2 regions of the Motilimonas thetidivivens genome follow, and region 2 is predicted to be linked to the other one. Evidence: predicted binding sites of a transcription regulator. Region 2 holds the regulator's gene; the other holds the start of a gene.

Region 1 (4,406 bases), on a different contig from region 2:
AGCAAACGGCGCTTCTCCGCTGAGATCGGCTCCCGGCTCGGTAATAAAAATGTCAACGGTTGGCGCATCGGGTGCGGCATGGATCGCTTGCACTCGCACACCTGCGGGCATAACAGCATCACGGGAAACAATCTCTGGGCCAAACTCATCGGTATCACCCGAGCCAATCTTGGCCGCCTTACCTAATGCAACTATGTTGTATTCCATGTCTTTCATTAGATCTAAGGTGGTTTCAGGCACCACAGTCAAAGTACTACCGTCAGGTAAAATAGCATCAACCTGAACCGTATGGCTACCGGCTGTCACCTTAAGTTGGCCTGATGTTTGTTGGTAATCAACACCTTCTAAAGCAGGTTTACCGTCTAGCCAAACATTAACTTTGGGGGCGTCGGCTGCAGCATGTAAAACGCGAAGATAAGCGTTCTCTACCACAGGATCATCGTTATCGCTGCTACCACAAGCAGCTAAAGTGGCGGTGATAATTGAAGTTAGTAAAATCTTATTAAACGTTTTCATGCATTGCTTCCTTGGATGTATCAGTGATTGTTGTTTTGTTCACTCAAGAGGTTGCATCCACCAATGAATGTATATCCCCTTCGCTCAACCAATTACGCAACCTGTTAACAATGCGATCACATTTATTTTTCGATTAATTAACTCACCTTGGCAAACTACACTCAAATTATTAGCTTGATCACAATAATTTGAGCAAGGAAAAAAATAGACCATGCTTAGTGGAAGCTCCCATTGGTTATAAAACATGAACCACAGACTGATTTTGGCCTCCTTGCTTTATATGATGTGCATGTCTTGCTTGCAGGCTGTCACTCTCGATGTTGTTACCGAAGAATATGCCCCCTATAACTATACCCAGCAAGGTGAAGTAAAAGGGCTAGCAAGCCAAATTGTGCAAGCCACTTTGCAGCGAGCGGGCTTTTCCTATCAAATCAAAGTGCTGCCTTGGTCTCGCGCCTACCATCTAGCCAAGAGCAACCCTAACACCCTGATTTATAGCATCAGCCGCACCCTACACCGCGAGCCCTATTTTTATTGGATAGGCCCTATTGCAACCATTGAATCCCACTTTTTTAGCTTAAAATCGCGCCAAGATATCCAACCGTTTAGCCAACTAAAGCAAGCCAGACAATATCAAGTGGGCAGCATACGTGATGATTATATTGAGCAGTTTTTGTTGCTACATGGCTTTACCAACCTACAACGAAATAACAACCACGAAGCTAATTTAGAAAAACTCTTATTAGGCCGCATAGATTTATGGCCCGTCTCAAAAGAAACCGCCAGTTACTATCTTGGATTAAGAGGTCTGTCTCTGGATCAAGAGCTTAAACTGGTTCACAGCATCAGTTCATTTAGCGGTACCGAGCTGTATATGGCGATGGGTTTAGATACACCGCAAGCAACCGTTGAGCGGCTGCGACAAGCCCTGAGCCAAATCCAAAATGACGGTACCTATGACAAACTGACAAAACAACATTTATCTCAATAAGAACAGGATTAAAATATAATCAAAACAAATAATTAACATTGAATAAATTGTTGAAAAATAATCTAAGATGGAGTGCAAATTATGCTCAAACAAAAGCAAAAATCTGTGCCAGTTAAGCCAATATTAGTGCTAAGTTGACGCACCAAGTTTTACACTGAACAGTATTTATTGAGGAGTAACGATGCCCTTTTCCATTAAACGTAACAATGATGGCGGTTTGATCGTCAAAGCAACGGGCGACATTTCCTTCGATGATCTTTCTCAATTCAAGGCTTCGCTGTATCAGTCAAGCAGTGATGTTATTAACACCCATTACCAAATCTTAAACTACACCGACGTGACAGAGTTAGACCTAAGCCATGAAGACATTTGGCAAATAGCGCTGCAAGACAAGGCCGCGTTACAAGTAAACCCGCATATGCTCATCGCCATCGTCAGTAACAAAGATGTGATTTATGGCTTATCACGCATGTGGAGTGCCTATACGGAAACCTCCCCCCTCAATACGGGTGTATATCGAGATATCGAAGCCGCACAAGAATGGATAATGCAAAGACAAATTGCCCAAGCCCTTAGTATTCGATAATCGACCGAACCAAAAATCAAACGGCTCCTATTCTCTCGAAACCATATAACCCCACCTCAACATGAATATATCTAATAATTAAAACAAGTATTATGAGATTGATTCACAATCGTTAATGAAAAATACTAATAGCCATCTAAACGTCTACAACTTAATTTTAAACGGGACATTATCATGGCTAAAATTTCATCACTGGGTTACCCCCGCATAGGCGACAAACGCCAACTAAAACATGCATTAGAACAATATTGGTCAGGCAAAGCTGGGCTGAATAACCTGTTAGAAACAGGTAAGCAGATACGTTTACACAATTGGCAACAGCAGGCGCAAGCAGGCGTTGAACTTGTCCCAGTGGGGGATTTTGCTTGGTATGACCATGTGCTCACCCTTTCCGCTACCTTTGGCGTGATCCCAGCCAGACACCGTAGCCAAGATGGTCAGATCACCCTAGATACCTTATTTGCCATGGCACGTGGTCGCAGCGATGATAAACAAGGCGAACATCACGGTTGTTGCAAACCGCCATCGGCCGCGTGTGAGATGACCAAGTGGTTTGATACTAACTATCACTACCTAGTGCCAGAATTTGAACAAAACCAGAAGTTTGAATTAAGTTACAGCCAGATACTTGATGAGGTTAAAGAAGCCATCGCCGCCGGTTTACAACCTAAGCCGGTGCTATTAGGCCCTATTTCTTACCTATGGCTAGGTAAAGCGCAAGGCAACTTTGATAAGCTAGACCTACTAGCCAATCTATTACCAGCCTACCAAGACCTATTAAACCAATTTAAGCAACTTGGCGTCACTTGGGTACAACTCGACGAGCCAGCTTTAGTGCTAGATCTGCCCAAACAATGGCAAGATGCTTATCAAACCGCTTATCAAGCCTTGCAAGCCAACCGCCCTAAACTACTGCTAGCGAGCTACTTTGACAGCTTGGCCGATAACCAAGCCCTCGCACTGGCATTACCTATCGATGGTTTACATATCGACTTAGTGCGCGCACCAGAGCAACTTAAACCTATTTTGCAACAATGGCCGGCCGACTGGGTGCTGTCTGCGGGCATCATCAATGGCCGTAACATTTGGCGCAGTGACTTGCGCAGCGCCTTTAATAAGCTCAAACCCGTGGCAGATTTGTTAGGCGATCAGCTTTGGCTCAGCCCATCTTGTAGCTTATTGCATAGCCCAGTGGATTTGGATTCCGAGCAAAAACTCGATGCAGCCATCAAGCCTTGGCTTGCCTTTGCCAAGCAAAAACTCAATGAACTAAACCAGTTGCAGCAAATTGTAAACGACCCACAAGCGGCTAACAGCCAAGCTTGGCTAGCCGAAAGCGATAAAGTGGTTGAACTGCGTGCCACCTCGCCGTTAATTCACAATGACGAAGTCAAACAACGCGTGGCGAATCTAACCAGTGCCGCTAGCCAACGTTATAGCGACTTTGCAACGCGCATCAAGCAGCAGCAAGCCCATTTAAATCTGCCACCTTACCCAACCACCACCATAGGCTCGTTCCCACAAACGGCCGACATACGCCAAACGCGTAGCGCTTACAAGCAAGGCAAGATCAATCAAGATCAATACATTCAAGCCATGCAGGCCGAGATCCGCCAAGTGGTCGCCGCACAAGAAGCGCTGGATCTGGATGTACTGGTACATGGTGAGCCAGAGCGTAACGACATGGTGGAATACTTTGGTGAACTGCTCGACGGTTTTGCCTTCACTCAATTTGGTTGGGTGCAAAGTTATGGCTCGCGCTGTGTTAAGCCGCCCATCATTTATGGTGACGTCAAACGTAGCCGTGAGCTCTCGGTCAGTTGGAGCACCTTTGCCCAATCGTTAACCAAAAAGCCAATGAAAGGCATGCTCACCGGCCCCATTACCATTCTTTGCTGGAGCTTTAACCGCGACGATATCAGTCGTGAAACCTGTGCCAAACAAATCGCCCTCGCCATTCGCGATGAAGTGGTTGCATTGGAAGCCGCAGGCATCAAGGTGATCCAAATTGATGAGCCGGCATTACGTGAAGGCTTGCCACTCAAAGAAGCGGCCAAAACCCCTTACCTAGATTGGGCAACCGAGGCATTTCGTATCAGCGCCAGTGGCGTGAAAGATGAAACGCAAATCCACACTCACATGTGTTACTGCGAATTTAACGATATTCTGCCGTCGATTGCCGCCATGGATGCCGATGTGATCACCATAGAAACCTCGCGCTCAAACATGGAGTTATTGGATGCGTTTGAAGCCTTCCAATACCCTAACGATATTGGCCCGGGCGTGTATGACATTCACTCGCCGAATGTGCCA
Region 2 (4,406 bases):
GTGAACTTCTATCTGAGTACGATTTCCCAGGTGATGACCTACCACTAATCCAAGGTTCTGCGCTTAAAGCACTTGAAGGCGACGAAGCATGGGAAGCGAAAGTACTAGAGCTAGCTGAAGCACTAGACACTTACATCCCAGAGCCAGAGCGTGAAATCGATAAGCCATTCATCATGCCTATCGAAGACGTATTCTCAATCCAAGGTCGTGGTACTGTAGTAACAGGTCGTATCGAAGCTGGTATCGTACGTGTACAAGACGAAGTTGAAATCGTAGGTATCCGCGAGACATCTAAAACAACTTGTACGGGTGTTGAGATGTTCCGTAAGCTACTAGACGAAGGTCGTGCAGGTGAGAACTGTGGTATTCTTCTACGTGGTACTAAGCGTGAAGATGTTGAACGTGGTCAAGTACTAGCTAAGCCTGGTTCAATCACTCCACACACTAAGTTCGAATCAGAAGTATACGTACTATCTAAAGATGAAGGTGGTCGTCACACACCATTCTTCAAAGGTTACCGTCCACAGTTCTACTTCCGTACAACTGACATCACTGGTGCTGTAGAGCTTCCAGAAGGTGTAGAAATGGTAATGCCAGGCGACAACCTTAAGTTTGTTGTTGAGCTAATCGCTCCAGTAGCAATGGACGAAGGTCTACGTTTCGCAATCCGCGAAGGTGGCCGTACAGTTGGTGCTGGTGTTGTTTCTTCAATCATCGAATAAGATCGATTGATGTGAAACACAAAAAGGTCGCTTCGGCGGCCTTTTTTATTGCCTGAACAAAATGTGAGAGATGATATTAGATGGATCAGATATTAAGTAGGGATTTGGACGGGGTAAATATGTAGGCTCGGGTTAATGCTTATAGGCATTAACCCGAGAGTAGCGATGAACTATTGTTCGACCGCTTCTGCAGCTGCTTTTGCGGCGGCTTCTTTTTTCGCCTTTTGATACATATCTTGGCGATAACGCTCTATGCCTTGAGCGTGACGATGACGGTAATAACCCGCGTTTATATAGTCTTTACATACCTGATTGGGCGGTAATCCCGCCTTGCCTAGTTTAAAGCCTTCTTCTCCATGACAGACTTGGCTATAGGTTAGGTCATAACTGAAATCGTAAATGGCGTGAGCACTTTGTTCGTCAAATTCATCACAGTTTGAATAGTCGATTGTCAGGTTTTGATAGCGTTCAATGCCTGCGGTTGCATCGGCAACAGCCACCGACTTTATTGCTTCTTCGGCGCACTCAGTTGCAGCGAAGGCTGACAAAGATAAGGTACTACATATTACAACAGCGAAAAGTCGCACAATAAGCTCCCTGCTTAATTTAACCTAAGTGTAATCTAGCAGGATCGCTAAGGAGTGAAAAGCTACTGGACTAAAAATTGTGTATTGAGACAGCTGGATACTTAAGCCAGTTTAACTATATCCATTAGGCGTAGTTCAACAAATGCGTCGCACTGGCTAGTTAGTTGAGAAAGGATAGGGTGCTTGGATTACTCGGTTTCATACTCATCAATGCTGATACCCTTTTCAATCATGATTTTCTTCACTTGTTCGGGTAGGCCATCGTTTTGATCTTTACGTAAGTCATTATCCTCGGGCAAGGGTTGGCCCGTATAAGCATGCAAAAAGGCTTCGCAGAGCAGTTCACTATTAGTGGCATGGCGTAGGTTATTGACCTGACGACGGGTGCGTTCGTCGGTTAATATTTTAAGCACCTTGAGCGGGATGGACACAGTGATCTTTTTTACTTGCTCACTTTTTTTACCGTGTTCAGCGTAGGGGCTGATGTATTCACCGTTCCATTTTGACGTCATGCTAATTTACCCTTATCAAATATCAGGCTTATTCTAACCTCTCACGCAATATGAGGCAATCCATCGGTAAAGATGCTTAGATGGCTGAAAATGCTCAACAGGCATCTATGCCCAACAGGTACCTATTCATTTGAATGGCAGCGAACAAGCTTGCTGGCTAACTTCTATTGTCGTTCACATCCCCACTCAGGTAGACTAAGTTTGTAAAAAATCAATCTAGAGCCGTTTAGACGTCCAGAAGTGTTGACGTCTTGCTCCTGCTGGCTTAAAGTTGCGGGATATTTATTATGGAGTACTTAAATCATGGCGCAGTATAAGCAGGCCACTCAAGCCGTACGAACCGGCATCGAATCCGATACCCAACATGGCTCTGTGGTGCCACCTATTTATTTAAGTACTAACTATACCTTTGAAGGTTATAACCAAATTCGCGGCTTCGATTACAGTCGCTCTGGCAACCCAACTCGTGCCATTTTAGGTGAGGCCATTGCCAAGTTAGAAAACGGCAGTACCGGTATTGTGACTTGCTCTGGCATGGCGGCGGTTAACTTGATCACCGCATTACTTAGTCCTGGCGATCTTCTGGTTGCTCCCCATGACTGTTACGGTGGCAGTTATCGCTTATTTGATTGCTGCGCGAAGAAAAAAGCCTTTGATGTGAGCTTTATTGATCAGGGTGATGATGCGCAAATGGCGGCGGCGATTGCCAAAAAGCCGAAAATTGTCTGGCTAGAAACGCCCAGTAACCCATTATTACGTGTGGTTGATATCGCAAAAATTTGCCAGCAAGCAAAAGCCGTGGGCGCGTTAGTGGTCGTTGATAACACCTTCTTGTCACCCGCATTACAGCAGCCTCTTGAGCTCGGGGCGGATATCGTTATTCATTCAACCACCAAATACATTAATGGCCATTCCGATGTAGTGGCGGGCGCTGTGGTGACCAAAGATCCACAATTGGGTGAAGATTTAGCTTGGTGGGCAAACTGCTTAGGACTCACGGGTTCAGCGTTTGACTCTTATCTGACCTTACGCGGCATTCGTACCTTAGGCGCGCGCATCCGCAATCACCAAGAAAATACCAACGCCATCCTTGCCTACTTACAAACTCAGCCTTTGGTAAGTAAAATCTATCACCCAAGCTTGCCTGAGCATCCCGGCCATGAAATAGCTAAGCGCCAGCAAAAAGACTTTGGCTCTATGTTTAGCTTTGATCTTGATGCTGATGAGCAAGGTTTACGGGTATTTTTTGATAATCTGAAATTATTTTCATTAGCCGAATCCCTTGGCGGCGTTGAGAGTTTAGTTGCTCATCCTGCAACCATGACTCATCGCGCCATGAGTGATGAAGCACAAGCGCAAGCGGGTATTTTCAATACCCTGATTCGTTTATCCGTTGGCCTCGAAGATGCTGACGACTTAATCGCCGATTTAGATAATGCCTTTAAGGCTATGGCGCAGGAGAAGTAAAGGTGAAACAAACAAGACATGTGCACAAATTTGGGGGCAGCAGCCTAGCTGATCCAAACTGTTTTCGTCGCGTAGCGAATATTATCGACAAGTATTCGACTAGCACAGATCTGATTGTCGTTTCTGCAGCGGGTAAGACCACCAATCGGTTAATCGAAATTACCGAGTATGCGAAAGATGGCGATAGTGCGGCGGCGGTTTCACTTGCTTCTTTATCTGATTTCCAGCGTAACCTTGTCACCGAATTACTCGACGGCGAGTGGCAAAGTGAGGCGTTAGCAGCCTTAGATAACGATTTAACGCGTCTTGCCTTAATTCTTGAAAACAAGCTAGACCGTTACCAGAGTAATGAAATTTTAAGCTTTGGTGAAGTTTGGTCGGCTCGTCTATTAGCGACTTACTTACAACAAATCGGTATGCAGGCCAGCTGGTTAGACTCACGCACTTATTTAAGCGCCGAGTTTGGTGTTCAGCCTGTGGTCGATGTTGCGCTCTCGCGTGAAAAGTTAACTCAGCAATTACTGGGTCGTGAACAACATCGTGTGGTGATCACCGGTTTCTTTGCTGCTGATAGCGAAGGCCATACCGTCACCTTAGGCCGTAATGGCAGTGACTACTCAGCAACAGTAACGGGCGCCATCGCCAATGCCGTCTCCACTACAATTTGGAGTGATGTAGCCGGTGTATTTAGCGCCGATCCGCGTAAGGTAAAAAATGCGGTGCTAATGGAGCGCTTATCACTTGATGAAGCGGCTGAATTGTCACGCCTTGGCTCACCTGTACTACATGCTCGCACGCTATTACCTGTGATTGAAAGTTCACAGCGTTTAAGCCTGCGTTCAAGCTACGCACCCGACGAAGGCTCAACCCAAATTGTACGTCGCCAGCATAAACTCGGCGCGGCCAAGATTGTGACCGGTTTAGAGCAAGCCTGCGTCATTGAGGTAGAGTTAGATCCTGAATACGATCTTGTTGCACTAAAAGCTGAGCTGCACCATGCCCTGAGCGCTAAGTTTGTTACCCCGCTGGTAGAGCATATCGACAAGAAGAAAAACCTACTGCGTTTGGTTTACACCCCAGAAGTGGCTGATTCAGCTTTCGAAGTGGCCAAAGCCTTT

What was found. The regulator MetJ, encoded in region 2, represses methionine synthesis genes. The targets are predictions, from matches to a motif close to TAGACGTCTAGACGTCTA.
Region 1: a site for MetJ is predicted at 2,223-2,240, ahead of metE (5-methyltetrahydropteroyltriglutamate--homocysteine S-methyltransferase). Genes of this name have one in related genera too.

Annotation. Positions count from the first base shown of each region.
Region 1 is NZ_JBKFDK010000030.1:6,682-11,087, reverse strand. It holds gene ACK8OT_RS17590 (DUF4397 domain-containing protein) at 1-516, opposite strand, end outside; gene ACK8OT_RS17585 (substrate-binding periplasmic protein) at 761-1,507, shown strand; gene ACK8OT_RS17580 (hypothetical protein) at 1,689-2,093, shown strand; gene metE (5-methyltetrahydropteroyltriglutamate--homocysteine S-methyltransferase) at 2,268-4,406, shown strand, end outside.
Region 2 is NZ_JBKFDK010000023.1:33,185-37,590, forward strand. It holds gene tuf (elongation factor Tu) at 1-722, shown strand, start outside; gene ACK8OT_RS15550 (hypothetical protein) at 893-1,309, opposite strand; gene metJ (met regulon transcriptional regulator MetJ) at 1,498-1,821, opposite strand; gene metB (cystathionine gamma-synthase) at 2,125-3,288, shown strand; gene ACK8OT_RS15565 (bifunctional aspartate kinase/homoserine dehydrogenase II) at 3,291-4,406, shown strand, end outside.